DNA from 4 places in the Sideroxydans lithotrophicus ES-1 genome. Region 4 is predicted to be linked to each of the others. Evidence: riboswitches for the same ligand, from Rfam matches in the RefSeq annotation. Region 4 holds a riboswitch; each other region holds the start of a gene.
The links. Region 4 has a riboswitch for cyclic di-GMP ahead of SLIT_RS07830 (bacteriohemerythrin). Riboswitches for the same ligand answer to the same signal wherever they lie in the genome.

Region 1 (8,848 bases), 440 kb from region 4:
CAGAGCGAGATCGACAAACTTTTCCGCCCGTTCACACAAGCCGATACCAGCATCACACGCAAATTCGGCGGAACCGGACTGGGCCTGACCATCAGCAAGCGCCTGATCGAAATGATGGGAGGAAAGATCTGGGTTGAAAGCACTCCAGGTTCAGGCTCGAAATTCATCTTCACCGCCAATTTCCTCAAGGCAAAAGGTCGTGAAAATGCTCCGCGAACCGAGTTCGCCGGGTTTGACGGCATGCGTGTTCTCGCGGTTGATGACAGCGAGAACAGCCTGAGCATATTGAAAAACTATCTCGAATCGTTCTCATTCGATGTCAGCGTTGCCAGCAATGGACGGAGTGCATTAAGCACAGTGCGCAAGGCGAATAAGGATGGCAAGCCATTCAGCCTGGCCATCCTCGACTGGAAGATGCCGGAAATGGACGGGCTGGAATTAGCCAGGGAATTGCACGCGATGACCGAAGCGGAGAACAAGCCGAAAATATTGCTGATTGCCGGCTATGGTCAGAATGGCACCCCGGCGCTCAGGAATAACAAAGTGGTGGATGGCGTGCTGGAAAAGCCATTCAATCAGAATAAATTGTTCGATGCGATCTCCAGGATTTCCGGCCCGGATCAATCGGCGACCGGAAAGTTCAGGATTACCGGCGCGCAATTCAATCCGCTACTCGTTTCCCAGGTTCGCGGAGCACATTTACTGCTTGTGGAGGACAACGAAATCAACCAGCAAGTCGCGCAGGAATTGCTTGAGGGATTCGGAATCAAGGTTGCGGTTGCCGAGAATGGGGAGGAAGCGATTGCACGCCTGAACGAAGAACAGTTCGACGGAGTGTTGATGGACATGCAGATGCCGGTGATGGATGGGATATCCGCCACCCGCGAAATCCGCAAGAACCCGAAGTTTGCCACTCTGCCGATCATCGCCCTGACCGCCAACGTATATGTCAGCGAGCAAAATGCTTTTCTGGCAGCAGGAATGAACGACCATATCGGCAAGCCTCTCGATCCGGACCGGCTGGTGGCCACGCTTGCCAAATGGCTGCGCCCTGCCCGGAAAGCTGAAACTGTCCAACCTCCACCCGTAGCCGCAATTTCTGCGCCAGAAGCCTTACCTGATTTGCCTGGTGTCAAAGTGGCTACTAGCGTACGTCGCATAGGAGGAAACGTTGCCCTGTATTATTCATTGCTCGACAAGTTCAGAGTCAATCAACTGAGTACTGCCGACCAGATCCGGGCAGCACTGGCGGCTGGCGATGCTAAAACTGCTGAAAGACTGGCACACACTCTCAAGGGAATAGCCGGCACTCTTGGCGCAGAATCACTGCAACAGCAGGCTGAACTATTGGAAAACAACATCAAGAATGGATCACTCGGCGATATTGAATCTTTGCTGGCTCAGGCCAACCAGCAGATCAGGAATCTGATTGCCTCCATAGACCTGGCTATCGAGGCTCGCACAAGTTGAGTTCCGCCCTATAGTCGCATCTGGAATTTCCGCACAGCAGAAATATCGGGTGGAAAGTCCCGCGGCTGCGGTTCATCCCTGCCAAACTCCAAAACCTGCGGAGCGCAAATCGATCCCCAGTTCGACCTCCTTGTTGCACGCTTCATCATAGGACATCGGGTTATAGGCTTCATAAAGGTCTGGCAACAGGCGCAGCCCGAACTCCCTGGCATAGCGATTGGCTTGGATGCCTGCCTTATGTTTGTCGAAACGCACATCGGGGTCCAGTCCTGTCATGCCGACGTAGACACAAGGCTTGCCCATGATGTAACCGGGATTGCATCTTTTGAACTTGCCCTCGTAAAGAACGTCCTTCGACAGCTCGATCACATATACGTGGTAGTGATTGCGGCGTCCCATGATGATGAATTATGCCAGCCTCGAAAGCATCTGATGCATGTCGGGCGGACCTGACTTCACTGATGTGTAATTCATTGGTGCTACCGTTATGCCCATAAGCGATACCTAACGGATGCTGGAGTTACCGTGATTGACTCGTACACGCAATTCCTTGCCCGCCCTGAAATGCGGCACATATTTGGCAGGCACCTTGACCACCTTGCCTGTTTTGGGATTATGTCCATTGCGCGGCGGACGATGCAGGGTCGCAAAGGTTCCGAATCCGCGTATTTCGACTCTTGCCTTGTTTTCCAGAACGCTGGATATCTTATCCAGGATGAGGCGGACACTCATCTCGATGTCGTTTGAGGTGAGCTCGGGATGACGGGAAGCAAGCTGTTGTATCAGTTCTGATCGCGTCATGATGGAAATGCCTCGACCGATATATTCCCTATGCCACTGTGATGCAGTTTTCCAGATCGACAGCTGCGATAATCAATCGACGAATCTTGTTGTCTGCAAGAAAATTTCCGGGTATCCACTGCCATATAAACCTCGTTAATAAAACTCCTCAGGTTATACGCAAAGAATCCGCGCAAGCAGAATGCCGATCGATAAAGAGAAATGGATCAGATTACCTGGCAGCCCCGCTGGCACTCGACCTGATGTCGAATAGGAACATGTCCTTTAGCCCGGAAACTTTGCGTCCCCGCCTTTCGACGGGTTTGCCCTTGCAGGCGTTGATGTGTAAATCAACGATTGCGCCTGGATTCTATGGTTATCGGGCGGGAACTGTCAAACCCGCCATTCGATCCGCCAATAATGTCAATATCTTGCGAGTGTGGCTTTCAGGCCATATTCAGCTGCCTGTCCGTGGCTGGTCCTGAAATGCTTCGATGCATTTCCACCCCCAGAATGCCGGCAGCAGAAAAATGATCGCCAGACTGAATGGATTGAAAGCGAGCACAATCAATCCAATCGACAAGGTCGCCGCAAACAGGAAGACTGCAATCGCCTTTGAACGCGCCAGTTTCAGCAAATATGCACTGCCGATCAGGATAGATAACAATGGCAGGATGGCAAGCCAGATGAAATTCAACCGCGCCTGGTTTTCTGCCGAGAAAACAAAATGGAGCTGGTCGATGACTGCTTCTGCGACAGTCAGATTTGACGGTATGGCCGCAAACAGAAGAATGAGCCAAATGGCAACAACCAGCGATGCGCTCAGCAGCGACAGATAGCCGGCTATCTGTGCTGGGGATCCGGGCAAAAATCTCATGTGACTCTCTCTTTCAGTAGTTCAATTCCGCATCAGGCATCCGAACAGGATAGCGCTCGTGCATATCGCTCTCCCGCTGAACTGCCGATGGCTCAACGCGACACCGGCTGATGATAAAGCAGCTCCAGTTGTCTGTGGACATCCGGATAGCATTTTTTCAGAATGGCCGGTGCCGCAAAGAAATATTCGCTCACAACCGCAAAGAATTCAGCCGGGCTGGTGGCAGCATAAGGGTCGATGCAGGCAGGATCGCCTGCCGCCACTTGCCGGCAAAGGACTGCATAAGCTGCCCCCAGGTCCTCGGCCCATCTTTTCCTGCTCATGCCGCTACGCAATGGTGGCATGCCATTCACAGCTCCATTGAGGCCATCCAGCTTATGCGCGAACTCATGCAGCACGACATTCCGCCCCGTCTGGCAATCATGGGTATCCCGCTCCACGTCGTCCCAGGACAGGATCACCGGTCCGCGCAACCATGATTCGCCGGACAACACGCTTGCTTCGCTATGCACCACGCCCACGGCATCCACCTGTTCATGATGAACCCGGAACGCACCGGGATAAAGAATGACCTCAACCCAATTGTCGAAATGATCGACATCCAGATTCAGGATCAGCAGGCAGGCCTGGGCAGCCACAGTTACACGCATGGGCAATGTCACATCCAGGCCTTGCACCCCATTGATCTGTTTGCTATGCAAGAACCATGTCGCCAGTTCGCGCAGGTGTGCCATTTGCACTGCATCCAGCTCGTGCAACACTACAGCATGGCGGGTAACACTGTGCCAGATATGCTGAGGGATCGGATTCCGCCGCAGAATTCGACGCATGTTCCAGCGCCGCAAGGTGTTGCCTAATGATTTCAATTGGAAGATGTCTGGAGTTATTGGAATTTCATGAACAACTTGCTCTTGTCCGCTTCCGTGCCAGGTGACCGGCCATGCATCATGCCACCGTGGATTTGTCCAGGAAGAACTCGCCCAGCGATTTCCCGCTGCGGTAGTCGATGGCGAGCCGTTTCGGCACGAAGGCCTCCGGCCTGACGATAGGAAAATCTTCCAGTGGCGGAGCTCCTTCGACATCGCTGACGCGGCAGATCTTTGTCATCACCGGTCGAAACCCGATTGACAATTTCGGGGCTGCCAAAGTAAAGTTTCCCGAATGCGCGTTTCCGCCGAAACGAACTGCTTTTCTGATCAGGCAACTGAAGTAAAGCTCCATCTCGACACACAACGGTTCGGCAAGCGATCGCATCTGCTTATCCGCAGCCGCACTCCATTCCACCAGCACTTTCTTGCCCGATATCTCAATGGTATTTTGCATGCCCGATCCTCGTTGCAGTCGTATACGATATGCCGGAATGTACCTGATTGCCTGCTTCTTGCGCTTCAGACCTTGCGCAACAAGTCTACCCGTATCGGTGTCCTGAAGCTCGCTCCATCAGTTTTCATGTGATGCATGAATTTCTGCCTTACCTGTTGGTAGAGCTCCGGTGCCAATCGGTGCTGTGTGTGGGTCACCTTCAATATCTGCTCTTCGAACTGTTCAAAGTTTTCAAAATGGACAGGCGTATCGAAGAAGGTCTCACTCGCCAGCTCGAAGCTGCCAGCAGCAACTGCACGCTCAACAGCGGCGAAAGCGGCTGCCCGCACGGCCTGCTCGTCATGAAAGAGTCTGAGGATCTCATTGAATTCCCCGGCAAAGACCGGCTCGGAAATGTACGCCATCCCGCCCGGTTTCAGCACTCGATGTATCTCGGCCATCGCCGTATCCATCAGCGCCAGCGGTACATGATGCAGCGACTTGAACATCAACACGATATCGAAGGAGCGATCGCCGACCGGGATCGCCTGCGCTCCGCCAAGTTGAAAACTCACATTGGAAGGAGTTTTGCGCTGCAGGTTCTTTGCGTGCTGGATCTCGTCGACTTCCAGCGCAACGATCCTGTTTGCCTTTCCGCGTTCTGCGATGGCAAAGGTCTTTTCGGCCTTGCCGCAGCCGAGCTCGAGGATGTCCGCATCTTCGAGAGGCAGCAGACGCTCGTAAATATCCCGTTCATCGCAAACCCGGTCATAGCCTGGTTCGGATATCTTCATTGCAGTTGCAAGAGGCATATTTTCAAATTCCATAAATAACTCATATCTTGGTCAGCTTGCCCAATTTTCTGAACAGGGTCCGTTCGCCTATCCCCAGCCGCTCTGCCAATTCCCTGCGGCCCAGCCCTGAATTCCGAACCTGCCATTCCAGATAACTCTTTTCCATCTCCTCCAGCGTCATGACCTGGCTGAAGCTCTGACCAGAGTGCAATGAATCCTGCTTCTCTTCGCAAGGATCGGGAAAATGTTCGGGCAGCAGGACATCGCCGTCTGCCAGCAGCGTCGCACGCTCGATCAGGTTGCGCAATTCGCGGATGTTCCCGGGAAAATCGTATTTGGACAGGCACAGCAGCGTGGCGGGATGGATAGACATCGCATGATCGGTACTGATGCGCTTCAGCAAGGCCTCCATCAGCAACGGCAAGTCCTCCATCCGTTCGCTCAGGGACGGCAGCAGGATCGGGAAAGTGCTGATGCGGTAATACAGATCGCGGCGGAAACTTCCCTCGGCGATCATTTTCTTGAGGTCGCGATGGGTAGCCGCAACCAGGCGAAAATCCGAGCGCAAAGGCTCGACGCCCCCCACCCGGCGATAGGTGCCGGTTTCCAGCAGCCGCAATAGTTTCACCTGCAAACCCAGCGGGATATCGCCCACCTCGTCGAGGAACAGCGTACCGCCACTGGCGGCTTCGACCAGTCCCTGCTTGCGCTGGTTCGCGCCACTGAATGCACCCTTCTCATAGCCGAACAGTTCGCTCTCGAACAGGTTCTCGGGCAGGCTGGAACAATCGACCGCGACGAATGGCCCCGTCGCACGCTTGCTGGCGTCGTGCACCGCGTGGGCCACCAGCTCCTTGCCCGTGCCGGACTCGCCCAGCAGCAACACGTCCGCTTGCGACGGCGCCACTCTCGTCACCTGTTCCAGCATCCGGTTGAACGCTGCGGAACGTCCTACCAACTCCCCTTCGGGCAAAGCGCTGCCGGCACGCACGGTATGGATCATCTCGACGAAATACTCGATCTCTCCTTCCGCGTTGCGTATCGGCGTCAACTCCACGTCCACATGCTCGTCCCCGCGCACCGTGTGGTGGATGTGCAACACCCGATGCGGTTGTCCGCTCTGCAGGCTGGACTTGAGCGGACAGGACTCGCCCTCCTCGTCGCAGGGACGCTTATAGCGGTGGGACACTTCATAGCAATGCCGTCCGGCGATGGGCAAATCGCCCACATGGTAATAACTGAGATAGGCGCGATTGGCGCCTATGATGTTGTAGCTCCGATCGAGCACGATGCGTGGTTCCGCCAGCGTATCGAGATAGGACATCAGCTCGGAAATAGAACTATGGCTCATGAATCATTACCTTAACAAATATGTCAGTTATTTATTCATTCTAGCAGAATGAGCTGCCATTTTTGACATGCCCGCAATTATCGCTGCCCACCAGAATCCATATTCAAACGAATTAAAACCATTCATTAACAAGGCATTAAAAACATGTGCCGGTCGATGGCACAGATACTGCATTAGGGTCAGCGGGGAAACTAACCTTTGAGCGCAGATGAAACTTTTTCACGAGCAACCGCTTGCCAGAAAGATCGCCATCGTGACCGCAATCAAGCTCGCCGGATTGCTGGCCATCTGGTGGATCTTCTTCAGCGGCGGCGAAAGCACGCTGACACCGGAACAGGTCAGCAGCGCGGTTCTGCGAACCCAGACTCACAACACTACGACACCATGAGGAGGATGCATGATTAGCACTGAACTGGTCGACCTTTCGAGGTTGCAATTTGCGGTCACCGCGCTGTATCACTTCCTGTTCGTTCCTCTCACCCTGGGTATGACCTTCCTGCTGGTCATCATGGAAGGCTCATACCTGGTGACCGGACAACAGATCTACAAAGACATGACCCGATTCTGGGGCAAACTGTTCGGGATCAACTTTGCGCTCGGTGTGACCACCGGGTTGACCATGGAGTTCCAGTTCGGCACCAACTGGGCCTACTATTCGCATTATGTCGGTGACATCTTCGGAGCACCGCTGGCGATCGAGGGGCTCATGGCGTTCTTCCTCGAATCCACCTTCATCGGCCTGTTCTTCTTCGGCTGGGACCGCCTGACCAAGGGCCAGCATTTCATGGTCACCATACTCACCGCGATCGGTTCCAACCTGTCGGCACTGTGGATCCTGATCGCCAACGGCTGGATGCAGGACCCGGTGGGCGCCGAGTTCTCCTACACCACCATGCGCATGGAGCTCACCGACTTCTGGCAGGTGATCTTCAACCCCACCGCACAGGCCAAGTTCGTGCATACCGTCTCCGCCGGCTATGTCACCGCTTCGCTGTTCGTGCTCGGCATCTCATCCTGGTACCTGCTCAAGGGACGCGATATCGAATTCGCACGCCGCTCGTTCCGCATCGCCGCCGCCTTCGGCTTCGCCTCCGCGCTGTCGGTGATCGTGCTCGGCGACGAATCCGGCTACACCATCTCCGAATCGCAACAGACAAAACTGGCGGCCATGGAAGCGATGTGGCATACCGAACCGGCACCGGCCGCGTTCAACGTGTTCGCCATCCCCAACGAGAAGGAACAGCGCAACGACTTTGAAGTACAGATCCCCTATGTGATGGGCATCATCGGCACGCGCAGCTTCAGCAAGGAGATCCCGGGCATCGCCGAGATCAAGGAGAAGAACCGCAAACGCATCGAGTCCGGCCTGCTCGCAGTGAACGCGATGGAAGAACTGCGCAAGAACAAGAACGATGTCGCAGCGAAACAGGTGTTCGAAGACCACAAGAAGGATCTGGGGTTCGGCCTGCTGCTGAAGAAATACACCGAGGACGTCACCAAGGCGACACCGGAAATGATCCAGCAGGCTGTCGACAGCACGGTGCCGCGCGTCGCACCGCTGTTCTGGTCTTTCCGCGTGATGGTCGCGCTGGGCTTTGCCTTCGCCCTGCTGCTCGGCCTGTCGCTGTACCACACGGTGCGCGGCACCTTCCTCAAGCAGCGCTGGCTGCTGCGCTGGGCGATGCTGTTCATCCCGATGCCGTGGATCGCCGCCGAACTGGGCTGGTTCGTGGCTGAATACGGTCGCCAGCCGTGGACCATCTACGGCGTGCTGCCTACCCATCTGTCGGCTTCCAGCCTGTCGGTAGGCAGCCTGTACGGATCGCTCACCGGCTTCGTCGTGTTCTACACCGGACTGCTCGTCATCGAGATGTACCTGATGGTGAAGTTCGCGCGCAAGGGACCGGGCAGCCTGGGTACCGGACGCTACCACTCCGAACAAACCGCAACCGCCACTATCTGAACTAGGAGATAACCATGCTCGATTATGAAACGTTAAAAATCATCTGGTGGCTGCTGGTCGGTGCATTGCTGCTCGGCTTCGCCATCATGGACGGACATGACATGGGCGTCGGCACCCTGCTGCCCTTTGCCGGCAAGAACGACACCGAACGCCGCATCATGATCAACACCGTCGGCCCGCACTGGGACGGCAACCAGGTGTGGTTCATCACCGCCGGCGGTGCCATCTTCGCCGCCTGGCCGCTGGTCTACGCCACTGCCTTCTCCGGCTTCTACTGGGCCATGCTCGCCGTGCTGTGGGCGCTGTTCTTC
Region 2 (5,461 bases), 650 kb from region 4:
TGCAGTGAGAGAAAATCAATAACAAAACCTGAGCCAGCCTCTTTTCCCTTGACTCCGACTCATGGCGCATTCAGCATCTCCGCTACTTGTCACTGCATAAGGGACACAAATGCCAAACACCAGCAATGAACATCGCCCCGGGCGGTTTCTGAAATATTCGGCAACGTTGCTGGTGGTTGCGCTGCTGGCTTACGCCGCCTTGCTTGTCGCGCAGTCCTGGCGCGTGGCCAAATCCGAGCAGGCCAGCCAGTTGGCGACGATCGCCGCGCTGAGCGGGAACTCCATCGATATCTATTTCACCCAGTTGCAGATCGGCATGCAGAACCTGGGCGCGGATCTGGTCGTCACCGGCAAGAAGGCTGACCTTGACCGTGCGTTTGCGCTGGTGAGCCGGTTTCAGGGTCTGCACACGGAGCTGGAGAACGTGATGCTGATCCGCGGCGATGGGCAGATATTGCTGACCGGGGAAACGCCTAACCGGCCGGACCTGCCCACGCTCGCCCATGAGCCTGTGTTCAAGCAGATACGCGACGAGTTGCAACAAGGTTCGCCCTTTGCGGTTGGTCGCCCGGTGACGGGGAATATAGACAGGAGCTGGGTCGTCTCGGCACGCTATGCCATCACCGACAAGGCAGGCAAGCTGGCCTACATCATCAGCGCCAACCTGCCGGTGGACATGATGCAACGCTACTGGATGGACGCCATCACCCCCCGCATCACCGCGCTGGGTCTGGTGCGCGACGATGGGTATCTGGTGAGCCGCTATCCCGAGCCGGATGCAGCCAGCCTGGACAAGACCTATGGCAAGCCGGTGACGGGTGCGATGGCCGAGTACCTGCGCGCGAACGACCATCCGCAACAAGGGCAGGTGGAGATACGCGACAACGGCAAGACCACGGGTCTGCTGGTGCTGCGCCGCCTGCAGCACTATCCGCTCACGCTGTATGTCGAAATGCCGGTGACGGAGATCAAGGCGGCATGGTGGCACGATATGCATGCGCCCTACTTCCTGATGGCGCTGGTGCTGGCGTGTGCGTTCGCTTTTTATGGCCTGCGGCAACACCGCCGGGCCTGGTCTGAGGAAAAGCGCCGCGAGGAACTGCGCCACCACTACGAACATGCCCTGCGCGTACGCAGCCCGAACGAGATCTTCATGTTCGATACCGGTACCTTGCAGATCACCTACGCAAACGACCGGGCGCTGGATGACCTGGGCTATGCCCTGGAGCAACTGCAACAGAAGAGCATCCTTGCCCTGCATCCGCAATCGGGCATCGAATCGTTTGGCGTGAGGCTCGAACAGTTGCGCCGCGGCGAGCAGGAGTCGATCACTTACCAGACCATCCAGGTGCGCGCGGATGGCAGCAACTATCCGGTGGAGGTGAACCTGCAACTGATCAAGTCGGAGGGTGATGGCGAGAGATTCCTGGCCATCGTGCATGACATCTCCGCAATCAAACTGGCCGAGGACAATATTGCAAAGTTCAATGCGCCCGTCGAACGGCGTGCTGGCAGGAATAATCAATGAAGCACCGAATAAGTCGTCACACCGGCGAAGGCCGGTGTCCAGTTGATTGTATACACTGGATTTCGGCCTTCGCCGGAATGACGGCTACTGCAGTCTAGTCGAGTAGAGTGTGCAGGCGCGCCCTGCAACTGCCGAGAAACTTGGATCTTTTAAGGTGCCCATATGCAAAGCGTATTTGAAGCTTCCTCCGGGCTGGATGCCCACATGGTCCTGAACCTGCTCGAACAGCACGGCATCTCGGGACGTATCGAAGGGGAGTATCTGCAGGGCGGCATCGGCGAGCTTGCGGCGATGGGCTTTGTGCGCGTGCTGGTCGCAGAGGCTGATCGCGCCGAGGCGATGCGGATAATCCGCGAGTGGGAAGCGATACAACCAGCGGAGGAAACGGCCAAACCGGAAACGAGCGCCTCTATCTCACTGCGCATCTTCGTTGCCGGGGTATTTGTGGGGGCGGCGCTGATGTATTGGTTGCTGAAGGTGTTCGCCGCCTGAGGGTGCCGCATGGCGAACGGATGCCGGGTCAGTGGGCCGTTTGCGTGTCGTAGTATTTGACCGACTTGCGCGAGCCGGGCTTCTTCTTGTGGGTGACCACGCCCTTGATCGTATCCAGTCCGGCGATGGCGATATCGGGATAAGCCGGGTTGAGCGCATGCAGCTGCCAGCCGCCATGGTCGCCGCGCCTGAGCTGGCGGAAGATGAATTCCTCGTTTGCCTCGCCGACCACGAACGAGCCATCCGATACCGGCGCGCCCATCTCGATGACCAGTATCTCTCCCTCGGTGAACTCCGGCGCCATGCTGTCGCCCAGCACCATCAGTGCGACGATCTCCTTGCCGGAACAGGCGCTGTCGTTCATGGCGTCTTCCTGCGAGGCGGCAACGACGGGGATGTTGATTGGCTTGCGCGTATGCATGAGCAGAGCTCCCGAATTCAAGGGTCGGATGATAGCGCCAAACCTGTAGCGGATGAACACACTCACAGCAGGGGCTAGTCATGCGTTGCCCGGGCGGCTGCACTGCTGTCTTTGCGGTAGCCGGCGGGCAATTATTGCAGAACTGTAATATCCCTTTAACTTGCTTGCCTTTTCGGAAGAAACCGGATGATAATGACCTCCAGCAGTAAACTAATAGCAAACCTATTGAAAGGTAGGGACGCAAAGTTTCCGGTCTAAGGGGTCTGCAAAGCCCTATGACAGCGGGATTGCCGGTAGCCACCGCCCTTGGAGTGGTTCCCGTTAGTACCTTAGCTCAGTCCAGCCGAAAACCTTGTGTCTCTCCTGTCCGATAGAGCGAGCGGATACAGGAGGGTTTCATGCAAGCAAATTTCAAGAGTCGCGACGTCTGGCTTCTGGTCATCGTTTCGCTGATGGCGTTCGGCGCCAACCTTCCCGAAAGCGTGTTTGGGAACGTGATCGATCGCAACCTGTTGCTGGCCGCACTGGCGGTGACGATCTTCATTGCCCTGTTCCGCTACCTCAGGCTGATGCTGTTCCTCACGGTCTCGGTATTGGCCATCGGCGCGAACCTGCCCGACCAGCTGGCTACCCAGTTCGGCATCAGCCGTACCGCGTTCATCATAGCCTCGGGTGTGCTGGTGGTGATTGCCTTGCTGTACAAGCTGTATGACCGGCAGAAGGCACTACGCAAGGCGGTTGCCGAACAAAGCTACGCTGGATTGCCGGGAGCCGAAGCAACGGGAGTGCAAATGGCGGTCAGCCACCTGCGCGATACCCTCGAATCCCGGGCGTCGGTCCTCGCCGCCATCTCGAACGGCGATTTTGCCGCTTTGCATCAATTGCTGATCTCCGATGTGGAGGTCAATTTCAGCCAGGACGGGCAGATCCCGATCTTCCTTGCCATCGAGAAAGGCAATGTGGATGTCGTGCTGCTGTTGCTGATCCACGGTGCAAAACTCAGGATCAAGAACCACCTCGGTCTGTCGCCCATCGACGTGGCCTTGAAACTCAGGTTCGCGCGCATCGCCAAGATCCTGCATTACGCCGATACCCAGAACATGGCCATCCAGAATCGCGCTGTCTATTCGGCCCAGCAGACAAGGAAGATGGCGGTCCTGTTCGCCGACATCTGCGGCAGCACTGCCTTGTATGACCAGATGGGGAACGAAGCGGCGCTGAACATGATCACGAGCACGCTGAACCTGCTGAAACAGGAGGTCGCCAAGCACAAGGGCACCCTGATCAAGACGATCGGCGACGAGATCATGTGCACATTCCCGAATGTCATGCTGGCGGCCAAGGCTGCCCGCGCCATGCATCTTGCGATCGACACGGAAAAGCCCGGCGGCGAGCTTCCCATCGCGGTCCGCATCGGTCTGCATTTCGGCGATGTCATCCTCAAGGCCAACGACGTGTTCGGCGACACCGTGAACGTCGCTGCACGCGTCGCATCGATCACCAGGGCACAACAGACCTTGACCACGCAGGATGTCATCGATGTCCTGCCTGAAGAATTCGATGGCAAGGTGATTCCCATCACCCGCGCATCATTCCGCGGCAAGCAGGATGCGCTGGCGGTGTTCCAGTTGCTCTGGGAACCGGAAGGTTCGCTGTCGAACCGGATAGGCGATGAGACATTGCGCAAACTGAAAGCGAGCACCGAGGAAACTTCCACCATGGAGCAAAGCATCCAGTTCTCACGCAGGATAGACCTTGCAGGAACAGTCAGCTAAGCGAATCACGTGCCCTGCCCGGATAGCCCTGACGAGAAAGCCCGGCATTGCCGGGTTTTTTCTTTGCCATAGCTGCACCATGTAGGGCAGTTCCATTACCTGGGTTAAAATGTTCACGGATCCCCGGTCGTTATTTGCATACCATCTTTGATACACGCTTTTCGCTCTCCCATGCGCATCTCCCATCTCCGCCAACGCCTGTACGATCTCGGTGCCAAGCCGTGCCACGAAGACCGTCTGCTGCGCGGCTGGAGCCAGGTGTGCTCGTACGACAGGAAGGGCAGCCCGGCCGAGACGTTCTTTCCGCTCGCATTGCGCAATGAGTTGCCGGGCATCGAAGCGGAACTGGATGGGCTGGCCCGGCTGAAGAGCGAACACCCGGACACCCTCACCCTACCCCTCTCCCAGGGGGAGAGGGAACTGAATCGGCATTCTGATAATGAGAAAGTAGCGCGCTTGCTGATCGAGCTGCACGACGGCCAAATGGTGGAAAGCGTGCTGCTGCCGCGCGGCGGGCTGTGCGTTTCGACGCAGGTGGGATGTGCCGTGGGCTGTGTGTTCTGCATGAGCGGCCGCGACGGTTTGCTGCGCCAGCTCGGCAGCGCCGAGATCGTCGCGCAAGTGGTGCTGGCACGCAAACGCCGCGCGGTGAGCAAGGTGGTGTTCATGGGCATGGGCGAGCCTGCACACAATCTCGACAACGTGCTGGAGGCGATCGAGCTGCTGGGCACGCAAGGGAACATCGGGCACAAGAACCTGGTGCTTTCGACGGTGGGCGATCTGCGCGTGTTCGAGCGTCTGATGGAAGGACTGACTCACAAGCCCTCACCCCAACCCTCTGGTGGAACTACTGACCATTCGACTAGGCCATCAGAAAACAATGGCCAAGTCGCTGGTCATCCCGCTTGCGGGAGAGGGGGCAACCGTGAAAGGCAATCTTCAATTGCTGCGGTGAAACCGGCACTCGCGCTTTCGCTGCACACCACCGATGAGGTGCTACGAACCAGGCTGCTGCCGCAGGCACCGCGCATTCCCGTGGAAGAGCTGGTGGAACGTGCCGAGATATATGCGCGTGCCACCGGTTATCCGGTGCAATACCAGTGGACGCTGATCGAGGGCGTGAACGACAGCGACGCCGAGCTTGCGCGCATAGTCCAGCTGCTCAAGGGCAAGTACGCGATCATGAATTTCATCCCCTTCAATGAAGTCGACGGCCTCACCTATCGCCGCCCCTCGGGCGAACGC
Region 3 (8,848 bases), 430 kb from region 4:
ACAATGTCGCGGTTGGCGGAGGGGATGACTGCAAAAAGGAGCCGCGGCTATTCTGGCTGTGTATCAAATACGGCGTGAATTTGTTGATGCGATAACCGGCGCTGACATACATTGCACCGACCTTGTATGTCGAGCGGCGCTGCATCCACTCCGACATGGCGAACCAGTTGCCCGGATCGTAACTTGCGCCAACCGATAAATCCTTGTTCTTGTTCCACACCCCGGGGAGGGCTGTTGCCGACTGGGTGGATGACAGGCGCTCCTGATAGCCGAGATGAAACGTTGCCTCGTCATATTCAAGATTGTCGAATATGCCCCACATATCCTTCGAAGTGGTGATGCTGGTCGGTCTTTCTAACGTATTTCTCCCGAAGATTGCCTTGATGGAATTGCTCGCTTCCCCGATCTCAAAGCGGTACATGGCATCAATGCCATCGCTGCTCGGTATGGATTGCTGATGATAAAGATCAACTGGTGGATATACCCAGGTATAGCTGTAGCCCACGTCGCGATTTTCGGAATTCATGAAAGTCGGCAAGGCTATTCGTCCGGCGCGCACGTAGGTGTTCGGGTTGAAAGAGTATTTTACGTTCAGCCATTCCACTTCCGGCCGGTAAGTGCCATCGGCGTGATATTCCGATATGACCTGAAGAACAGCCGATACACTGGGCGTAAAGCTGGCATTCAGATGCGCAGCGATTTTGCTGTTATTGCTGGACGACCACTCGCTGCTGCGCCCCGTCCCTTTGGGCATGGTGCTATCCAGAATATAGTCTCCCAGGTTGAGGCTGGAATGAGAAAGGCCTAATGTCCCGAATCCGCCGAACTTGAACATCGGCTGGTCTGATAATGTATTAGTGGCAGGAGCGGAGGCCTGGTTTGTCCCGCCATTTTCAATCGCACTTGTCGGTTTATCTTTCGGGGCAGCTTCTGCAACGGAAGTTCCTGCAGCAATCATGAGAAGGATTGCGAGGCAATATTTTTTTGGCATAAGGGTCACCTTGATATCAAAAAACCGTGTTTGATTGCTCAAGTCAGTTTTAATAACCTCACATGCAGGGTTCGGCCAAGCCGGATCTTTGGATATATGAAACTTGTTCAATATGCTCAAATCATCGGAATATTCATTGCGGTTCGCAATATGTCCCCGGAGTTTGCGCGTGCCCGGCAAATTATGCATAGACAATATGTCGAAAGATCCGGCTTGCCTGTGTCGCGCGACGGTGGAAATGAAATGTCCGGATCAGACCTTTGCTACCTTATGAACCTCCAGTCGTCGACACTATCAGGCCAGTTGAGCTGTAAAGACACTTCATTATTCGGGATTGCAACTTCACTGGCCTGCTCCGCCTGACATCCTGTCAGAATTTAATGAACGGGCTGCCCCATAGCATCTTCATGATTTCAACCAGTTCGGAAGATGACTGTTTTGCGCTGCCTTGCAAGCGGGCATTTTCTTTCCTCAGGTAATCCATCACGAACTTGATTTTCAGATGCGTTTTAACGCGCGCAATCACTATCGGGGCGTTAATGGGTTTGTGAATGAAATCCGAGGCGCCGACCGAAAACCCCATCTCTTCATATTCGTCCTCATTCTTCGAGGTGATGAAAATAACAGGGACATCCGCAAGCTCCGGTTTCGCTTTGAGTCGGCGACATGCTTCGAACCCGTCAATATCGGGCATCATGACATCGAGCAAAACCAGGTCGGGAGGATTGGTATATGCGTAATCGAGAGCATCTTTGGCCTGATTAAACATTTTCAGCGAATATTCCTTCGCCAAAATCGACTCCATGATCATCAGATTCTCGACTGCATCATCTACCACCAATATGGTGGGACGTACTAGCACAGTAGGCTGTGCGCCAGACTCTTCTATATTGTCCATAATGATCTCCTTATTAAATTATGATCTCGATCAAAACCTCAGGCAGGCAATATCGTTGGGCCAGGATTCAAGGACATTCTCGGCGTTAACGGGTAAAAATACAATGCCGTTAATGATGGCATCTCGAACAAGCCGGACCAACGGCAACGCAAAAAATGATGAACGGTAGAATTAATTCCGGAGTCTCCAGTCTGAGAGTCGTCCTGGTCTTTCAGGGCAATTCGTAGCGTCAAATTACTGACGAAGATATAAAGGAGATTCAAAATGACCTATCAAGACAGCAACAATACCAAACGGGAAGATACAACGTTCAGGACGGTTTTGGGCTGGCTAGCAGCAGCGGCTACGGCTATTGCCAGCATCGCCAGCGTGGTTAGTTTTTCCTGATATGTGAACTATGAAAACGGGGTTACATGGAGGCGGTGAGAGCCGCCTCTTTTTATTTGCGGAGCAAACTGTTTCGATCGCATGAATGAATTTCTGCATGAAGGGGTTCTCAAGTTTTCCTGGGCGGCTCTTCAGGCATGTTTTTTCCTGAATATAGTCCAACGTGCTGGAAAAACCGAGCCTGTACGAAGGGGCCTTCTTGCAATAACCGGGATTTTATGTAAATGTGGCCGCCCGATTTGCAATGCTTCTGGCATGTCGGTATTGATAAAGGCAAACCTGTTGAAAAGCAGCGACGCAAAGTTTCCGGTCTAAGGCAAAAAACCTTTGATAGCGGGGCCGCCAAATCCTTTCTGATTGCTCCAGCGATGTTGCTTCATGGAGCGTCAATATGATGGAACAGCAGGTTCCAGTGCGCCTCCCCAAGCCATCCCGGACGACCGAGCAGCCTCGCGGAATAGGCCATTTCAACTGACTATAGTGCGGAATATGCAGGCAATTGATCATCGATAGAGGGAGGTCATTGTGAAAGTACAGTTCAAATCAAGTGAAGTGCTGATATTGCTGGCGGCTTCAGTAATGAGTTTCCTTGCCAACCTGCCGGATTCTTTGCTGGGGAATGTGGTTGACAGAAAAGCATTGCTGGCCGCACTGACTGCCCTGATTGTCGTGGCTATGTTCCGATATCTGCAGATACTGCTGTTGTTGACGATCTCCATTCTGGCTATCGGCGCGAATCTTCCCGAAGGGCTGGCTGCAGCGTTGGGTATCAGCCAGACGGCGTTGCTGGTATCGCTAGGCATCCTGGTTGCGCTTACGCTGCTGAACCGCGTGGCCAAATTGTTGCCTACAGACCAGACGGCACTTGCTTCAGAGATCGCCGATATGCGTCAAACCATGATGGCAGCGATCGCAAAAGGAGACCAGGCTACGCTTCAATGCCTGTTGGAAAAGGATGAAAGCGTCAACTTCACCCTGAATGGCACGACTCCTTTGCATCTGGCTGCCGAGAAGGGATACCCGAACATCGTGCGTTTACTGGTCGGACACGGCGCGGATTTCCGCATGAAGGATGCAACAGGCAAGACCCCGTTGGAGGTGGCGCAGTCGAAGATGAAATTCATCCAGACCGAAGAGATTCTTTATAGTGCGAGCAGACCAGCATTTGCGACTGGCGATGTTGAAAACAGGCGTACCGATGCCGAGATTTGGCGAGGGGCTTGACTGATCGAGGTCTGATGCAGGCCTTCATTGCCTGGCATTTTGTGCATTTTCTTGTTGGATCACGAACAGCTTATCTTGCCTGTTTGTCGATGTCGTCCGTTTCCTTCACCCATTCCTTGACTTGCTGAGCCACCCAGTAGCCGTCATCCAGCGGTATATCATGACCCGCTGTCGGGTGCAGTTTGACGGTGCAGTCCCATTGTTTCGCCAGAGTGAGCGAGCATTTCACATTGACCAACCGGTCTCGCTGCGCCGCAAGCAGCAACACAGGGGCGGCAGGAGCCGCCGGTGCGGCACGATATGAGGCGGCGGCCCGCAACTGGCGCAAGATGTTCGCACGCGTGACGGGACATTCCCGCGCATATCCTGTCCACTGTTCCAGCAATTCCGTGCGCTGTTGTGCGGAGCGATTCTGTGTGCTGGTCAGGCGCAGTATCAGTCGCTCTCGCCGAGCGGCAGAGCCAAGCATCAGATAACTCGACAAAGCCGGATAATTGGCCGGGCGCAGCCTGTGGTAGAAGGGGTTGTTCGGTGCCAGGCTGGTGTTGATCAATACCAGCCTTTCCAATTCATCCGGATAAAGCCTGCACCACTCCACTGCCACCATTGCGCCCAAGGAAAGGGCGAGCACGCGGTAAGGTGGCGCATACCCGAGTTGCTTGAGTTGCGCGCGGCAATGGTGCGCCATCTCTGCCACGCTGTTGAGGCTGGTGTGTGCATGCAGGCTGCCATTGCCGGGGAAATCCAGGGTGACGATGTTGCGTGCACCTACTGCATCCTGAAACAGCATGGGGAACTCGCCCCAGTGGCGCGTTTCGCGCATCAAGCCCCGCAAAAGAACCCAGGTCGTCATCGTCTGTACCAGCGCATCACTGCACGCTCCTGCATGCGAAGCCGGGTGGGGCCTTTGACCAGCCAATTGTCGTAGCCGCCGGCAGCGCGCATCAGAAAGTCCAGCCAGACGGCATGCCTGCGCAATACCCGGTGCAGCCGATGCTCCACGGATGGGTTGAATATGCCGTGACGAGAGAAGAGTTGGAGAGGGTTCTTCTTCACCCACAGCCAGGAACCCATTTCCAGCGTCAGCGGCAAAAAAGTCCTGTTTCTGTCGTTTTGCGACTGCAGGTAAAGATAGTCCCATATGTCACCGTGCGTGCGGTATTGCACGCTCTGCGGCTCGAACAGGTATCTGGTGTTGGGATGGGTCTGCTGAAACAGTTCCTCCAGCCTGAGGATGTCGGCCAGGTGATCGATAGGATGCACGCTATGCGCATGCGGAAACCAGATGCGATCGCGCGCCCCGAAGCCGGAGTGGCAGTCCACGGCGATGCTGAAAGGACGGGGCAGCAATTCCTCTTGCACGGTACGGCACAACGCCAGATTCTCGCTTTCCATCTCGGCACCTGCAGCACCGCGATACCAGGGCAGGTGCGGGCTGATGCGGTGACCGCCTAGCAGGAAGGGAACTCCGCCTGTTGCCTCCACCGGCGCATTGCGCATCAGATCCACCCCCCGGGGGGTGCTGCGTGTCGATTGCCACATCCCGCCAGGGTTGATCAGGGGCATGAATACCAGGCGCACGTCCTGCAGCAGATGGTGCATGCTGCTGTCCCACTCCAGGCGAGTGAGCAAACTGCGCAGGAAGTACAACAACACCTGCGTGCCGATACGTTCCAGGCCATGGACGCCACCGAAGAATCCAATCGCAGGCAACTTTGGATCGGGGTTGCCCAAGGTCAGCCGGTAGACGGGGAAACATTTATTTCCGGCACTGACTTCGCATTCGATATGCGCTTCGAGACGATCTTTTCCAAGTTCCAGGATTCGTTCTAACTCTCTCAGTTCGGGCAAGGTGGACATGGGAGTTCGGGTCTATGCCTGGTAATGTAAGTGCAATGGGTAATGGTCACGTTTCGGATAATACCGCCATTGTCGATCATGCATTCTGCATCTGTTCATTCTGCTTGCAATGGATGACTGCAGAGAAATCGAACTTTTTCCGAGATCGCCAGTCGATTCCGGCATATTCAGCATGCTGCCGGATCGGCTGCCTGTTCAAACAGCCATGCCCTGAAAGCGGCCACCTTGTTCAACATGCTCTTGTTCCTGGGCATCACCAGTTGATAACTCAGGTCGCTGGCTATGTTGTGTCCCAATATTTGTACCAGCCTGCCCGAGCCAAGGTCGTTCTGCACCAGGCTATGCCATGCCAGGGTGACACCAAGGCCGTTGACTGCGGCCTGGATCGCCAGGTCGGCATCGCCAAAACGACGGACATTCAGCGGGGCGTCGACCACTCCCAGCCCGGCAAGCCACGTTTTCCATTCCGGAAACGTGCCGCGCATGATGTGCCAGTCGTCCTCGATCAGATCGGCATGCAGCAGGTCGGCGGGAGTCTTGATGGATGCTGCCAGCTCGGGCGTGGCCACGGCAACTATCCATTCCGGCATCAAACGCTCGACGCTCAGTCCGGGATGGGGATCGCTGCTGAAGCGGATCGCCATATCCACTTCCTCCATCGAAAAATCGACGATGCGTCGTGTGGCCAGCAAATGGACCTCCACATCCGGATAGCGCAGGTAAAAATCATTCAAGCGCGGAATAAGCCAGCGTGCCGCGAATACGGGCGGGGTCGAGATGGTCAGCGGTCCGGCGATGCTGCCGGAGCGCACCCTCAGCATGGCCCGCTCGAGCTGATCGAAGGCGTCCGAGACCAGATGCAATGCATCATGGGCCGATTCGTTCAGGACCAGCGTCTTGCCGCGATTGAACAGGGCAACGCCAAGATGATCCTCCAGCAGCTTGATCTGCTGGCTGACTGCCGCCGGGGTGACATGCAATTCCTCCGCAGCACGGATGAATGAACGATGGCGAGCAGCTGCTTCGAAGAATCGCAAGGCGTTGAGCGGTGGAAGATGGCGTGCCATTAGTTTTCCTTAATGTGTCCTCAATAAAGTCTAGCTTGTGATCCAAGGCGCCGGCCATTAGAGTCGTGCCATCCGAATTAATCTTACTGGAACTGATCATGGGAATCACTACCGTCTACCTGCTTGTTACCGCCTCTGCATTTTTCTGGGGAGCCAATTTCGTGCTGGCCGGGCCTATCCTGGCCGACTTGCCGCCATTGTGGGCAGCGGCTATGCGCTTCGTGCTGGGGGCCGCCTTGATGTTCATCATCGCCGGCGTGCGCCGCGAACAACTGCTGGGTTTGCTGAAACGCAATGCCGGAGTTTACCTGTTGCTCGGAGCTGTCGGGATAACCGGATTCAACCTGTTCTTTTTTTATGCGCTGCGCTCCACCTCGGCTAACAGTGCCGCACTCATCATGGCGACCAATCCTTTGCTTACCGCGCTGCTGGCAGTTGCGTTCCTGGGCGAACGCCTTACCAGCCGGCATCTGGTTGCATTGCCGGTCGCATTGATCGGCGTGGCGGTGGTCATCTCGCAAGGGAATATGAACAAGCTGGAGTCATTGAACTTTGCGCATGGCGACTTGCTGATGCTGGCCGCCAATCTGTGCTGGGCGGCGTACAACGTCCTTGTCCGCCGTTATATGCCGCAAGGTTCGCCCATCGCCAATACCAGTTGGGTCATGGCGGCAGGAGCGATCCTGCTGGCTTCGGTCGCCCTCGGCAGTGATGCCCACATGAGTGAGCTCGATGGCAAAGCCAGTCTGGCGATGGCAGTCATGGTTGTTGGCGGCACGGTGTTGGCGTACCTGTTCTGGGGCATTGGCATCGCCCGGCTCGGCGCGGCGCGTACGGCGATCTTCATCAATCTTGTCCCCGTCTTTGCCATGCTGGTCGGCGGAGTTCTCGGCACTCTGCCAACCACGGCACAGCTTGCCGGCGGGCTGCTGGTGCTCGGCGGTGTGAGCATATCCATGTTCCCGTCCCGTCGCACTGCGGCAGCGTAGAGGCGGGATCGGGCGTACGTTCCTGTCCTGCAGGAGTTATTGAAGTAGAATCGGCCTCGACCGAACCCCGAACGCTTTCCCATGCCCACCGCCAATCTCGCGCCCAGTTACATCGAACCTTCGCATCTTGCCGACGCGTTACGGAGTCACGGTTTCGGCGTGCTGAGTCCAACCGGGCTGGCATCGTTTATTGGTTGTCCGCTGTCTGTGCTGGAATCTCTTAAAGCAGATTGGGATGATCTGCCGCCGGATACCTTTCTTAAGGACGGCGGACGTTACCGCCGCCGCAGGCATTCCTGCTTCATCGTGGACGGCCAGTCTGCGACCCAGGTCGCGCATCGTCCGCATTACCAGCCGTTGCAATACAACGCACTGCACGGCGGGATGCTGCGCTTGTTCGAACCTCTTGCTGCGCACACCGTTGCGCAACCGGTCTGGTCGACATTGCTGCGCAACATCGCGCGCGTCTGCGCTGACGTCAAAGGCGAGCGTCCCTGGTACGTTGAAGCGCACCAGTTCCGCATCGACACCACTCACGGGATCGGCCGTCCGACACCGGAAGGCGCACATCGAGACGGCGTGGATTTCGTTGCCATCCTGCTGGTTGGGCGCGAGAACGTCAGCGGCGGCGAAAGTCGCATCTTCGATGCCAATGGGCCGCACGGACAGCGCTTCACCCTGAGCGAGCCATGGACATTGTTGTTGCTGGACGACCATCGAGTCATCCACGAGTCCACCCCCATCCAGCCGACGGCCGACGGCGGCCATCGCGATACGTTGGTGCTGACTTTTCGTGCTGGCGGATTTCTGGAAATGCCTTAGCGGGATGGCATAGACTCTCTGGCAGCGACACTTTGGAACATATGGGCAATGCCCGCTAGTAGAAGAGTGGACTGCACCATCTAACGGCTATATATATACAACGATAGACCATTTCATAAAACACCGGTGTTTGGTTAGACTCGCACCATCGTGAATCCAGTCGAAGGAAACAAGCATGTCGAATCTGTATGCAGACAACGCGCAAAGCATCGGGCGGACGCCGCTCGTCAGATTGAATCGCGTGGGCGATGGTGCGAAGGCGACCATCCTGGCCAAGATCGAAGGGCGCAATCCGGCGTACTCGGTGAAGGACCGCATCGGTGCGGCCATGATCGACGATGCCGCAAAGCGCGGCCTGCTGGGGCCGGGCAAGGAGATTGTGGAGCCCACCAGCGGCAATACCGGCATTGCACTGGCTTTCGTGGCAGCGGCACGCGGCATCCCGCTTACGCTGACCATGCCCGAGACCATGAGTATCGAACGGCGCAAGCTGCTGGTCGCCTACGGCGCGAAGCTGGTGTTGACCGAGGGCGCGAAAGGCATGAGCGGTGCGGTGGCCAAGGCCAGGGAGATCGCGGACTCCGATCCGAAATATGTGCTGCTGCAGCAG
Region 4 (8,848 bases):
GTATATGACTGGTTTTAAAACATCGTATGAGATATCGATATTCAAAACGATTGGCATATCTGGAAATTGCCGCAGCTTTGGCCATGCTGGTTGCCTTGTACGTCGGCACAGAGCCAAAGTGGTGGGGGTGGCTGCTGTTCGCACCTTTGTTTCTCTATATCGTAGCCAGAGCTGTTCACACTTACCGGTATTCATTAACCATCGATGGCGATCGCATCACTGTTGTGGATTTGAACAAGCATGACCAATACCTTGTTTCCGAAATAGCGGCAATCAATGTTTGGCCTGCCAAGGGTGAGCGGGTCGCCGTCATAACTTTTGATGACAGGAAGAAGCTAAGTTTTCCGAGTCATTTGGATGGTTTCGACGAATTGGTGGAGTCGTTGATGGAACAATCAAGATCTAAACTGCAAACCTAGAGTCATGCAGTTGCATCAAAGCAATAGCTATGGAGGCATCATGTCGATCAGTCCCACTGCATACGTTGCACCTCACATATACCGGCGTGTTGCGGATAACACCCCGCTCAGCAGAGTAAGGTCGGAGGTAAACCAGCCTCCGACATCCCCGAAGATGCACGAAATACGGGAAAAGTATGAGTCGCTGAAAGCGGCAATGAATGGCGCGGATTCTGCCTTACACTACAAGAAGGCATGAAGGAAGTCTGTGATGGGAAGATATTTCGCAGTCGTGGTCCTGGTTTTGGCTGTTTCAATGCCTGCATATCCGGCATTGAATGTCGGTGCAGCTGCGCCCAACTTTGTCACTCAGGCCTCATTGGGCGGCAAAGTATTCACATATTCGCTTGCGGATGAGCTGAAGAAGGGCCCGGTAGTCCTGTATTTTTATCCTGCCGCCTTTACGCCGGGCTGCATCATCGAAGCACACGATTTCGCCGATGCCATAGAACGATACAAGGCCCTGGGCGCGACTGTGATCGGCGTATCTCATGACGATATCGAGAAATTGAACAAATTCTCGGTCAGCGAATGCCGCAGCAAATTCCCGGTAGCTGCAGACGCAGACCAGAGCATCATGAAATCCTACGATGCGATACTTGCCGCAAAGCCTGAATATGCCAACCGGATATCATACGTGATCGCACCGGACAGCAAGATCATCTATACCTATACAGATTTGCAACCGGGCAAGCATGTCGCAAGCACACTTGAAGCCCTGCGCAGATGGAATGCAGGGTACAAACCCGATCGACCATGACATAACCGGATATCACGCATCGTCCGAGGCAAACCCATACCCATTGCTGTAAGATTGCATGCACGAACGGTGCCGATGAACAAGCACGCCACTGCATCCAGTCACAGAATTAAAAGGAGCTTCAAATGGGAGAGGGAGAAGAAGAGGTAAAACGGAAGATCAAGGAGCTGAGCGCGTTGATCGGGGTGCTCGAAAAAAAAGCGAACATCACTGAAGAAGTGAAGCATGCGCGAACAAGTGGTTCGCCGGATAAATTCAGGGATGCCTATTACTCTGTGGACGATCTCGAACTCAGGAAACGACTGATCACCACCACTGGCGAACTGGACCAGCTTTACCTGCAGCAATGCGAACTCGCAGTCGCCTCGGCAACCGAAGAACTAGCCAGGGCAACCGATAAATCAAAACAGCAACCGTGGCCTTTGGCGATCGCGGCCTACGTGGGCCCGATGGTCGTCGGGCAATGGGGATTTGGTCTTTTTGGTGCGGTAGGCGGCGCAGTCGGCGGATATTTCCTGGGTCAGTGGGTCATATCCGCAACCAAAAAAGAGGACGCGCAGGCGGTTGCTCAAGCGCAAAAAATTCTTGCTGCGGCGCAACGACGCAATGAAGCATCCAAGGTAGAACCCTATCTTTTCAGCGCAGCAGAACAAGCTGGCGGCGAGCGGGAGAAGTGATCCAACTTGAAACGGATTGATCCTCTGTACGCCAGCGCACGGATGCAGCGATCGATCCGGGCATGCCAAACACACCCAAGATGCCCGTAATCATTGACTTTGCAGCCTGCACGCATATCCGAATCCCTGCCGATCGATCCAATGCCCTACAGTTCAATTGCAATTGACCCTGTATGGGTATGGCTGTAATATTTCTTCAACTTGGCAAACATGCTGAAAAGTATGGACGCAAAGTCTCCGGCCTAAGGGAAGCTATGGCAGCGGGACTGCGATATCGGATCTCCATCCGGCATCCCTCTCCCTTTGCATATTTCCCTTTCAACCGCTGAAGCATGGATCTCCATGCATGCCGCCAGGATGGCGTATTGCTTGGAAGAATGGATATCAATCAACAAGGGGTGTTTATGTCGAACGAAGAAGTCTTCTTTAAGTGGTCTCCGGAGTACAGCGTCAACATCAAAACCATCGACGATCAACATCTGGAACTGGTCAACATCCTCAACCGGCTGTTCGTCGCCGTATCCAAACGCGAAGGAGAAAAAGCCATCGCCGGCATACTGGACGCGCTGGTCAGCTACACGCAGACACACTTCGCACTGGAAGAGCGCCTGATGCGCCAGGCGAAATACAAAGACCTCGAACCCCACATGGCAGAACACAAAAAGCTGCTGGCCCAGCTCGACGACCTAGCCAGGAAACACATGCTCGAAGACAAACCGATCTATTTCGAGATGCTCAGTTTCCTCAAGACCTGGCTCAAGGAGCATATCCAGGGCGTGGACACAAAATACAGCGCAGCCTTGCAGCAATCCGGTTTCTCTGTCGCCGCATGGGAGCGCGAAGCCACCGCCGAGTTCGCGCTCATGTCGAACTCCAAAAAATGGTGGGAACTATGGAAGACGGCCTGACCTGAACTGAAAGGCTGCACAGTCTTTGCAAACTGCAGGGCGGGGAAGGCGAAAGTCTTCCCCGCTTTCTTTTGATACCAGCTTCTCTCGGCATGTTCTCACCGCGTTCTAGCATCTGGCGGCAAAAATCGAAATCCAAATTGACACCAGAACGTTCGTTCTGTATCTTTGCCGGGATGTAGTTCATACCACTTGATCGAGGGAGATTTCAGATGTCAGAGGTGAAGAAAATTAAATTGACGCCCGATGAGATTCGCACAGCCAGGAACTCGGCGGCGGCAGAAAAGACTCTGAACTTCGCCAACAAATCCATGCTTGCAGCCAATCTGGCAGCGGCAGAAGCCAGACAGATACTGGAAGCCAAACAGCTCATCGCCACCCAAAAGGAAGAATCAGCCAGTCAGGCACGCGCCGCATATGAGGAAGCTGTTGCAAACCAGGCTATAGCCGAACAGGAAATGCGCGCTGCCAAGGATGCTGGCGAACAAGCACGCGCAGATGCTGAAGCAGCCAGGGTCGCCAAGATCCTCGCAGCACAGGAAGCTGCCGCTGCCAAAGAGTTGGCAAAGGAACAGGCAAGACAGCGTGCACAGGAAGCGGCTGCAGCCAAAATCGCCCAAGCAGAAGCCAAGAAAAAAGCCGCAGAAGAAGCGGCCGCCTTGAAACAAGCTGCAGCCGAAGCAAAGAAAAGAGCTGCCGAAGAAGCTGCCGCCCTGAAGAAAGCCGAAGCAGAAGCCAAAAAACTTGCCGCACAGCAGGCAGCAGCGGCCAAAAAGGCTGCGGCTGAAGCCAGGAAGCAGGCAGCCGCAGAAGCTGCCGCGTTGAAAAAGGCACAAGCAAAAGCCAAGAAGGCAGAGGCCGAAGCGCGCAAACTCGTTGCGCAACAAGCTGCGGCAGCAAAAAAAGCAGAAGCCGAAGCAAAGAAAACAGCAGCAGCGGAAGCTGCCGCCACAAAGAAAGCTGAAGCCGAAGCCAGGAAACTGGCCGCGCAGCAGGCAGCCGCAGAAGCCGCGGCGTTTAAAAAAGCAGAGGCAGAGGCCAGGAAGGCAGAGGCCGAAGCTCGCAAACTGGCTGCGCAACAGGCTGCCGCTGCGAAAAAGGCCGAAGCGGAGGCTATGAAGCAAGCAGCCCAGGAAGCGGCAGCACTCAAGAAAGCCGAAGCCGAAACGCGCAAGCTCGCCGCGCAGCAGGCAGCTGCCGAGAAAAAAGCTGAAGCGGAAGCCAGGAAACAGGCCGCGCTGGAGGCAGCACTGATCAAGAAGGCAGAAGCCGAAGCCAAAAGGATCGCCGCACAAGAGGCTGCAGTCGCAAGAAAACTGGCCGCGGAACAAGCCAGGCTAGCCGCACAGGAACTGGCCGCCGCGAAGAAAGCAGAAACCGAAGCACGCAAGTCAGCTGCTGCCGAGGCAAAACGCATCAAGCAGGAAGAAGCCGCAGCACGCAAGGCCGCGGCTGCGCTGAAAAAAGCCGAGGCAGAAGCCAGAAAAGCCGCGCTCGCTCCCCCCGAGCCGGTCTGGCCTTTCCCGGACGAGGAAGTCAGCCCGGCTTAAAGCACAGCGGCAACTGGTGCCATGACCATGCTGGATATCGCGATACTATGTCTGTTTGCGTATAGCGCCGGCATGGTCGATGCAGTCGTCGGCGGTGGCGGCCTCATCCAGATTCCGGCGCTGATCAATGCCTTTCCCAACTCGCCGCCTGCAACCATATTCGGCACCAACAAGCTCGCCTCGATCTGCGGCACCAGTGTCGCCGCGCGTTCTTATTTCGGGCAGATGACCGTCCCCTGGCGCCTGGTGCTGCCTGCCGCCATCAGCGCCTTCGTTATGTCGTTCTTCGGTGCGGCCGCAGTATCGTTCGTGCCGCAACACTGGTTGCGCCCCATCGTGCTGGTGCTGGTCGTTGCCATGGCCTTCTACATCTTCCACAAAAAAGACTTCGGCACCATCCGGCATGTCCTGCATTTCGGCACGCGCGAACGCATCCTGTCCGTGCTGATCGGCGGCGGCATCGGTTTCTATGACGGCCTGTTCGGCCCGGGCACCGGCAGCTTCCTCATTTTCCTGTTCGTGCGCTACTTTTCCTTCGACTTCCTGCAAGCCTCGGTATCGGCCAAATTCGTCAACATCACCACCAACCTGGCAGCGCTGCTGTTCTTCATTCCCTCCGGCAACGTGCTGTACAAGATCGCCATCCCCATCGCCATCTTCAATATGCTGGGCGCGTACACCGGCACCTGGGTCGCCATGAAACGGGGTGCCGGGTTCGTGCGGCTATTGTTCCTGTGGTTGCTGGCCATGCTGATACTCAAGCTTTCCTACGACATGGTCGCTGCCTGAAGATCGCCGTATTTACTGGCTTGCAGGCCGATACTAATTTCGAAGGCGTCAGCCAAATCAGGGCTACACAGAAACAAAAGGCGCATCTTTTTTGGCATATAGTCTGGAAGGGTCTTTGCTGCTAATCTTCGCACCGCAGAAGTACGCGATGCGGGACAGGGAGAGCAGGGGAAAGTGTCTTACGAACCTGCCCTCATGGATTCATGGAGTGGGGAGAGCGATGCCGAACAAGCAAGTTCCGAACGATTCCCGGGAGATCGCACTGCGCCGGTGGCGAGTGATGGAGATCGAACTGCCGGATGGCACTCGCAGCCGCCATGTCTGGGGGCATGACGCAAAGAACGGTTTAGGCCGCGCGTCCAGCCCGATCAAGGACTTCGACCGTGAATCCATGACTGCCATCACACGCAGCGGCAGCAATTATCGTCTGATCGGCTTGCCGGGCAACTCGCGTCTCGGCAAGGACGCATGGCGCCGCTGGTGCAACGAGAATGCGATCGCTGCAGAGACGGACGTAACCGACCAGTACCTGAACATCGAACAACTATCGACGATAGAGCTCAACAAGATCACCAGCACCGTGGATCAATGATCACACTCAGACGAATGAAAATATTCCGGAGGCTACCCATGAATTCCATGTTGAACAAAGCCATTGTGATGCTCTCCATTTTCTTCGGCTCTGCCGCTGCATATGGCGGCGATATGTATAAATGGAAAGATGAGAACGGCCAAACCCATTACGGCAACTCGGCAGCCGAGGCAAAAAGAAAGCAGGCCGAAAGCGTGAAGCTGATCGACAACTCGATGGTACCGCCCGGGAAACCCGAAGAAGCCGACGGCAGGAACAGGGAGCTGAGAAAACAGGACGACAAGCCTGTCGAATCATCGCCTCCCCAAAAAAACGAGCAGGACGATACAAGTAAACTAAGCAAGTGCGAGCAAGAAATGAAGAAATACCGGGAAAGCCAGGAATGCTTCGCCCCATACCGGAATGCCACTGGTGGAATCAGGGAAGAGGGATACCAGCACTGCACTGAAGTTGCACAGCCTGCCTTGTGCAACTAAGCAACGAGTTTTCCTGAAACATCCTCAATACAAGCAGCCAACTTCAAATCGCCAAGCCGTTTCAGCCACTATTTTCGCCTCGCGTACTATGCGAAGGTCTATATCTTTTGGCATATATGTCGGTAGGGACATAGCTGCTACTCTTCGTCGTACTGGATCGTAAGACCTGCGCAGTTTGAAAAAAGGCTGCGATTCAAATCCAACTGATCGTGCATTCGATCAAGGTGACTATAAGTTAAATAATTCTACAAAAGGGAAAACACGATGCGGAGATTTGCATGGATAGCGGTCTTATTTTTGGTCGGATGTGCCAACATGGCACCGATGGCGGTCAACAAGCAGACAAAAAATGTAGATGTGAGTTCTAAATCGGTCATCTTGATGACCCTCGACCTTGCAAGACCAACTCCCAGTCGATACGTCCCGCATCCTTTATGGGTCGACTTCACCAGGAAAGATGGGCAAGGCAAGTTGGAAAGACAAGTTTTCCAGGTGGACGGTGATTCAGGCACAATTTCTTCAAAGGTTCATAACAAATTCCTGTTAAGGTTTGCGCTGGAACCGGGAAAGTATGAAATGAAGACAGTTTTCGGCAATGCTAATGCTTTCCCATTTAATGGCTTCTTCCAAGTACCTCTCCTGATGGAAATAAATGTTCCACCCAAGACCATTGCTTATGTGGGGAGAGTGAATGCGCTGATGCGACCGCGAGTCGGCAACGAGTTCAGGGCCGGCTCGGTGATTCCATTAATAGATCAGGCAGCAGCTGGCGTGTCTGGCAGCACATTCGACATAACAGTAGTCGATGCATCAAAAGAAGACGTTCCCGAATTCAAGTCGACATTCGCTTCACTAGAAGCCGCAGATATTCAAACAGAATTGCTACCGCCATTCGATAGAAACAGGGCACAGTCGTGGTGGGAAAATGACGGCAAAGAAAAAGAGCCTGCTGATTCAAACAGCATCAAACAGGCACAAAAATAATTCAGCTGCAAAGATCGGCAAGCTTGCTGATGCAAGATAAGGGAAACCGGCAGGAAGATATTCCGCACCAGGTTCCTTTGACTATTTAACAGAACGGGGAGGGCGAATGCCTTCTCCGTTTTTATTTTCCTAGTGTCTGCCGCAAAATCTTCTGCTGCATTTGATTGCGATATCGATGAGACGCCCTGTTGGTCAGGGCGTTTTATTTACGTCATAAATATCTGATAAAGTGCTGCGCTTTTATAGAACGGGACTGACAAATGCACGGAAACGCAGTGAACGCTGAAAAGATACTCGGTAGCATCCAGCTACCGGCCTGTCCGGCGATCATGCTGGACATCATGTCGGAAGCGCGCAAAGAAGAACCGGATTTCAATCACATATCCAGACTGGTTGGCAACGACGCGGGACTCTCTGCAGCCGTGCTGAAGCTGGCCAATTCCCCGGCCTTCCGGCGCAACAGCAACATCAGCTCCATCCCTCAGGCCGTCTCTGTGCTCGGTTTGAAGAAAGTCATGCTGGCGGTGAACACGCTGTTCCTGCGCAATAGTGTCAGTATGAAAGATCCGGCTGCCAAGGCTTTTCTGGAAAAGTTCTGGGACAAATCCAGCTGCACCGCCGAGGCAGCCTCGATGCTGGCGAAGACGCTGCCCGGCATCTCGATCGAGGATGCCTATACCATCGGCCTGTTCCACGATAGCGGGATCCCGGTATTGATGCAGCGCTTTCCGGAACACTCATTCGATGAGACCCTGCATGAAAGCGATTGGGAAAACACCCATCGTGAGGAAGAATCCAGGCTTGGCACAAATCACGCCGTCGTCGGCAACATGCTCGCGCGCAATTGGGGATTGCCTGCGCATGTCTGCCAGACCATCCTGAATCATCACGACATGAGCATCTTCACTGACCTGTCGCATCAAATCTCCACCGCGGTGCGCAACTTCATCGCCGTGCTGATCCTGGCAGAGCATATGGCCAGCGTCTTCATGGGACTGGAAAAAGAAAGCGCGCTGGGGCAATTGCCTACCCACGCCCATGCCTTGAACCACATCGGCATGGAGCCCGCCGAATTCCATGAAGCGGCATTGGATATCCTGGGCGAGATGCGGCAATACCGGCACTAGACTCAAACTGCGGAACTGCAACAGACCTTGTTGCGTCCGCTTCGTTTCGCCTCATAGAGCTGCACATCTGCCTGCTCGATCATCTTGTCGAACGATAGATTGGCGACATGCGCTGCGATGCCGAAACTCGCGGTCAGCGAGATGCTCGTCTCGCCCACCGGTATGCGAAACTCCGCGATGGCCTGGCGCAACCTTTCCGCATGGTTGATGGCCTGCTTCAAGCCGGTCTCCGGCAGCAACAGGATGAACTCCTCGCCGCCCCAGCGCGCCACGATATCGCTGGTGCGGGAAAAATTCTTCAGCAGATCGGCGACTGCGGTCAGCACCAGGTCGCCGGTCTGGTGGCCGTACTGGTCGTTGATGGACTTGAAGTGGTCGATATCCATCATGACCAGGCTCATCGGGCGCTCGTGGCGTCCGGCGGTGCTGGCATAGGGCAGGGCGAGCTCCATGAACGCGCGCCGGTTGTTCAGATGCGTCAGCGCATCCAGCCGTGCCACCTGTTCGGCCTCATACAGCGCATCGCG

Region 1: it holds a riboswitch for cyclic di-GMP, as region 4 does, so the genes downstream of both, SLIT_RS05770 (integration host factor subunit beta) here and SLIT_RS07830 (bacteriohemerythrin) in region 4, are expected to answer to the same signal.
Region 2: it holds a riboswitch for cyclic di-GMP, as region 4 does, so the genes downstream of both, SLIT_RS15320 (adenylate/guanylate cyclase domain-containing protein) here and SLIT_RS07830 (bacteriohemerythrin) in region 4, are expected to answer to the same signal.
Region 3: it holds a riboswitch for cyclic di-GMP, as region 4 does, so the genes downstream of both, SLIT_RS15115 (ankyrin repeat domain-containing protein) here and SLIT_RS07830 (bacteriohemerythrin) in region 4, are expected to answer to the same signal.

The regions. Positions count from the first base shown of each region.
Region 1 is NC_013959.1:1,130,650-1,139,497, reverse strand. Features, by position in the region: gene SLIT_RS05780 (response regulator) at 1-1,470, shown strand, start outside; gene SLIT_RS05775 (hypothetical protein) at 1,543-1,869, opposite strand; gene SLIT_RS05770 (integration host factor subunit beta) at 1,975-2,271, opposite strand; cyclic di-GMP riboswitch class I at 2,486-2,588, opposite strand; gene SLIT_RS05765 (hypothetical protein) at 2,708-3,127, opposite strand; gene SLIT_RS05760 (M90 family metallopeptidase) at 3,220-3,957, opposite strand; gene SLIT_RS05755 (hypothetical protein) at 4,073-4,450, opposite strand; gene SLIT_RS05750 (class I SAM-dependent methyltransferase) at 4,516-5,223, opposite strand; gene SLIT_RS05745 (sigma-54 interaction domain-containing protein) at 5,264-6,574, opposite strand; gene cydP (cytochrome oxidase putative small subunit CydP) at 6,783-6,962, shown strand; gene SLIT_RS05735 (cytochrome ubiquinol oxidase subunit I) at 6,972-8,537, shown strand; gene cydB (cytochrome d ubiquinol oxidase subunit II) at 8,552-8,848, shown strand, end outside.
Region 2 is NC_013959.1:2,224,148-2,229,608, forward strand. Features, by position in the region: gene SLIT_RS10970 (PAS domain S-box protein) at 110-1,528, shown strand; gene SLIT_RS10975 (putative signal transducing protein) at 1,691-2,020, shown strand; gene SLIT_RS10980 (S24 family peptidase) at 2,049-2,441, opposite strand; cyclic di-GMP riboswitch class I at 2,647-2,736, shown strand; gene SLIT_RS15320 (adenylate/guanylate cyclase domain-containing protein) at 2,840-4,216, shown strand; gene SLIT_RS10990 (RNA methyltransferase) at 4,388-5,461, shown strand, end outside.
Region 3 is NC_013959.1:1,141,422-1,150,269, forward strand. Features, by position in the region: gene SLIT_RS05790 (hypothetical protein) at 1-1,180, opposite strand, end outside; gene SLIT_RS05795 (response regulator) at 1,362-1,889, opposite strand; gene SLIT_RS16260 (hypothetical protein) at 2,154-2,276, shown strand; cyclic di-GMP riboswitch class I at 2,539-2,623, shown strand; gene SLIT_RS15115 (ankyrin repeat domain-containing protein) at 2,802-3,500, shown strand; gene SLIT_RS05805 (alpha/beta fold hydrolase) at 3,571-4,353, opposite strand; gene SLIT_RS05810 (M14 family zinc carboxypeptidase) at 4,350-5,360, opposite strand; gene gcvA (transcriptional regulator GcvA) at 5,528-6,427, opposite strand; gene SLIT_RS05820 (DMT family transporter) at 6,526-7,416, shown strand; gene SLIT_RS05825 (2OG-Fe dioxygenase family protein) at 7,498-8,238, shown strand; gene cysK (cysteine synthase A) at 8,414-8,848, shown strand, end outside.
Region 4 is NC_013959.1:1,569,105-1,577,952, reverse strand. Features, by position in the region: gene SLIT_RS07850 (hypothetical protein) at 51-419, shown strand; gene SLIT_RS07840 (peroxiredoxin) at 670-1,218, shown strand; gene SLIT_RS07835 (hypothetical protein) at 1,344-1,895, shown strand; cyclic di-GMP riboswitch class I at 2,089-2,169, shown strand; gene SLIT_RS07830 (bacteriohemerythrin) at 2,300-2,803, shown strand; gene SLIT_RS15200 (hypothetical protein) at 3,016-4,353, shown strand; gene SLIT_RS07820 (sulfite exporter TauE/SafE family protein) at 4,375-5,142, shown strand; gene SLIT_RS07815 (hypothetical protein) at 5,363-5,734, shown strand; gene SLIT_RS07810 (DUF4124 domain-containing protein) at 5,773-6,210, shown strand; gene SLIT_RS07805 (hypothetical protein) at 6,526-7,194, shown strand; gene SLIT_RS07800 (HDOD domain-containing protein) at 7,455-8,321, shown strand; gene SLIT_RS07795 (diguanylate cyclase) at 8,324-8,848, opposite strand, start outside.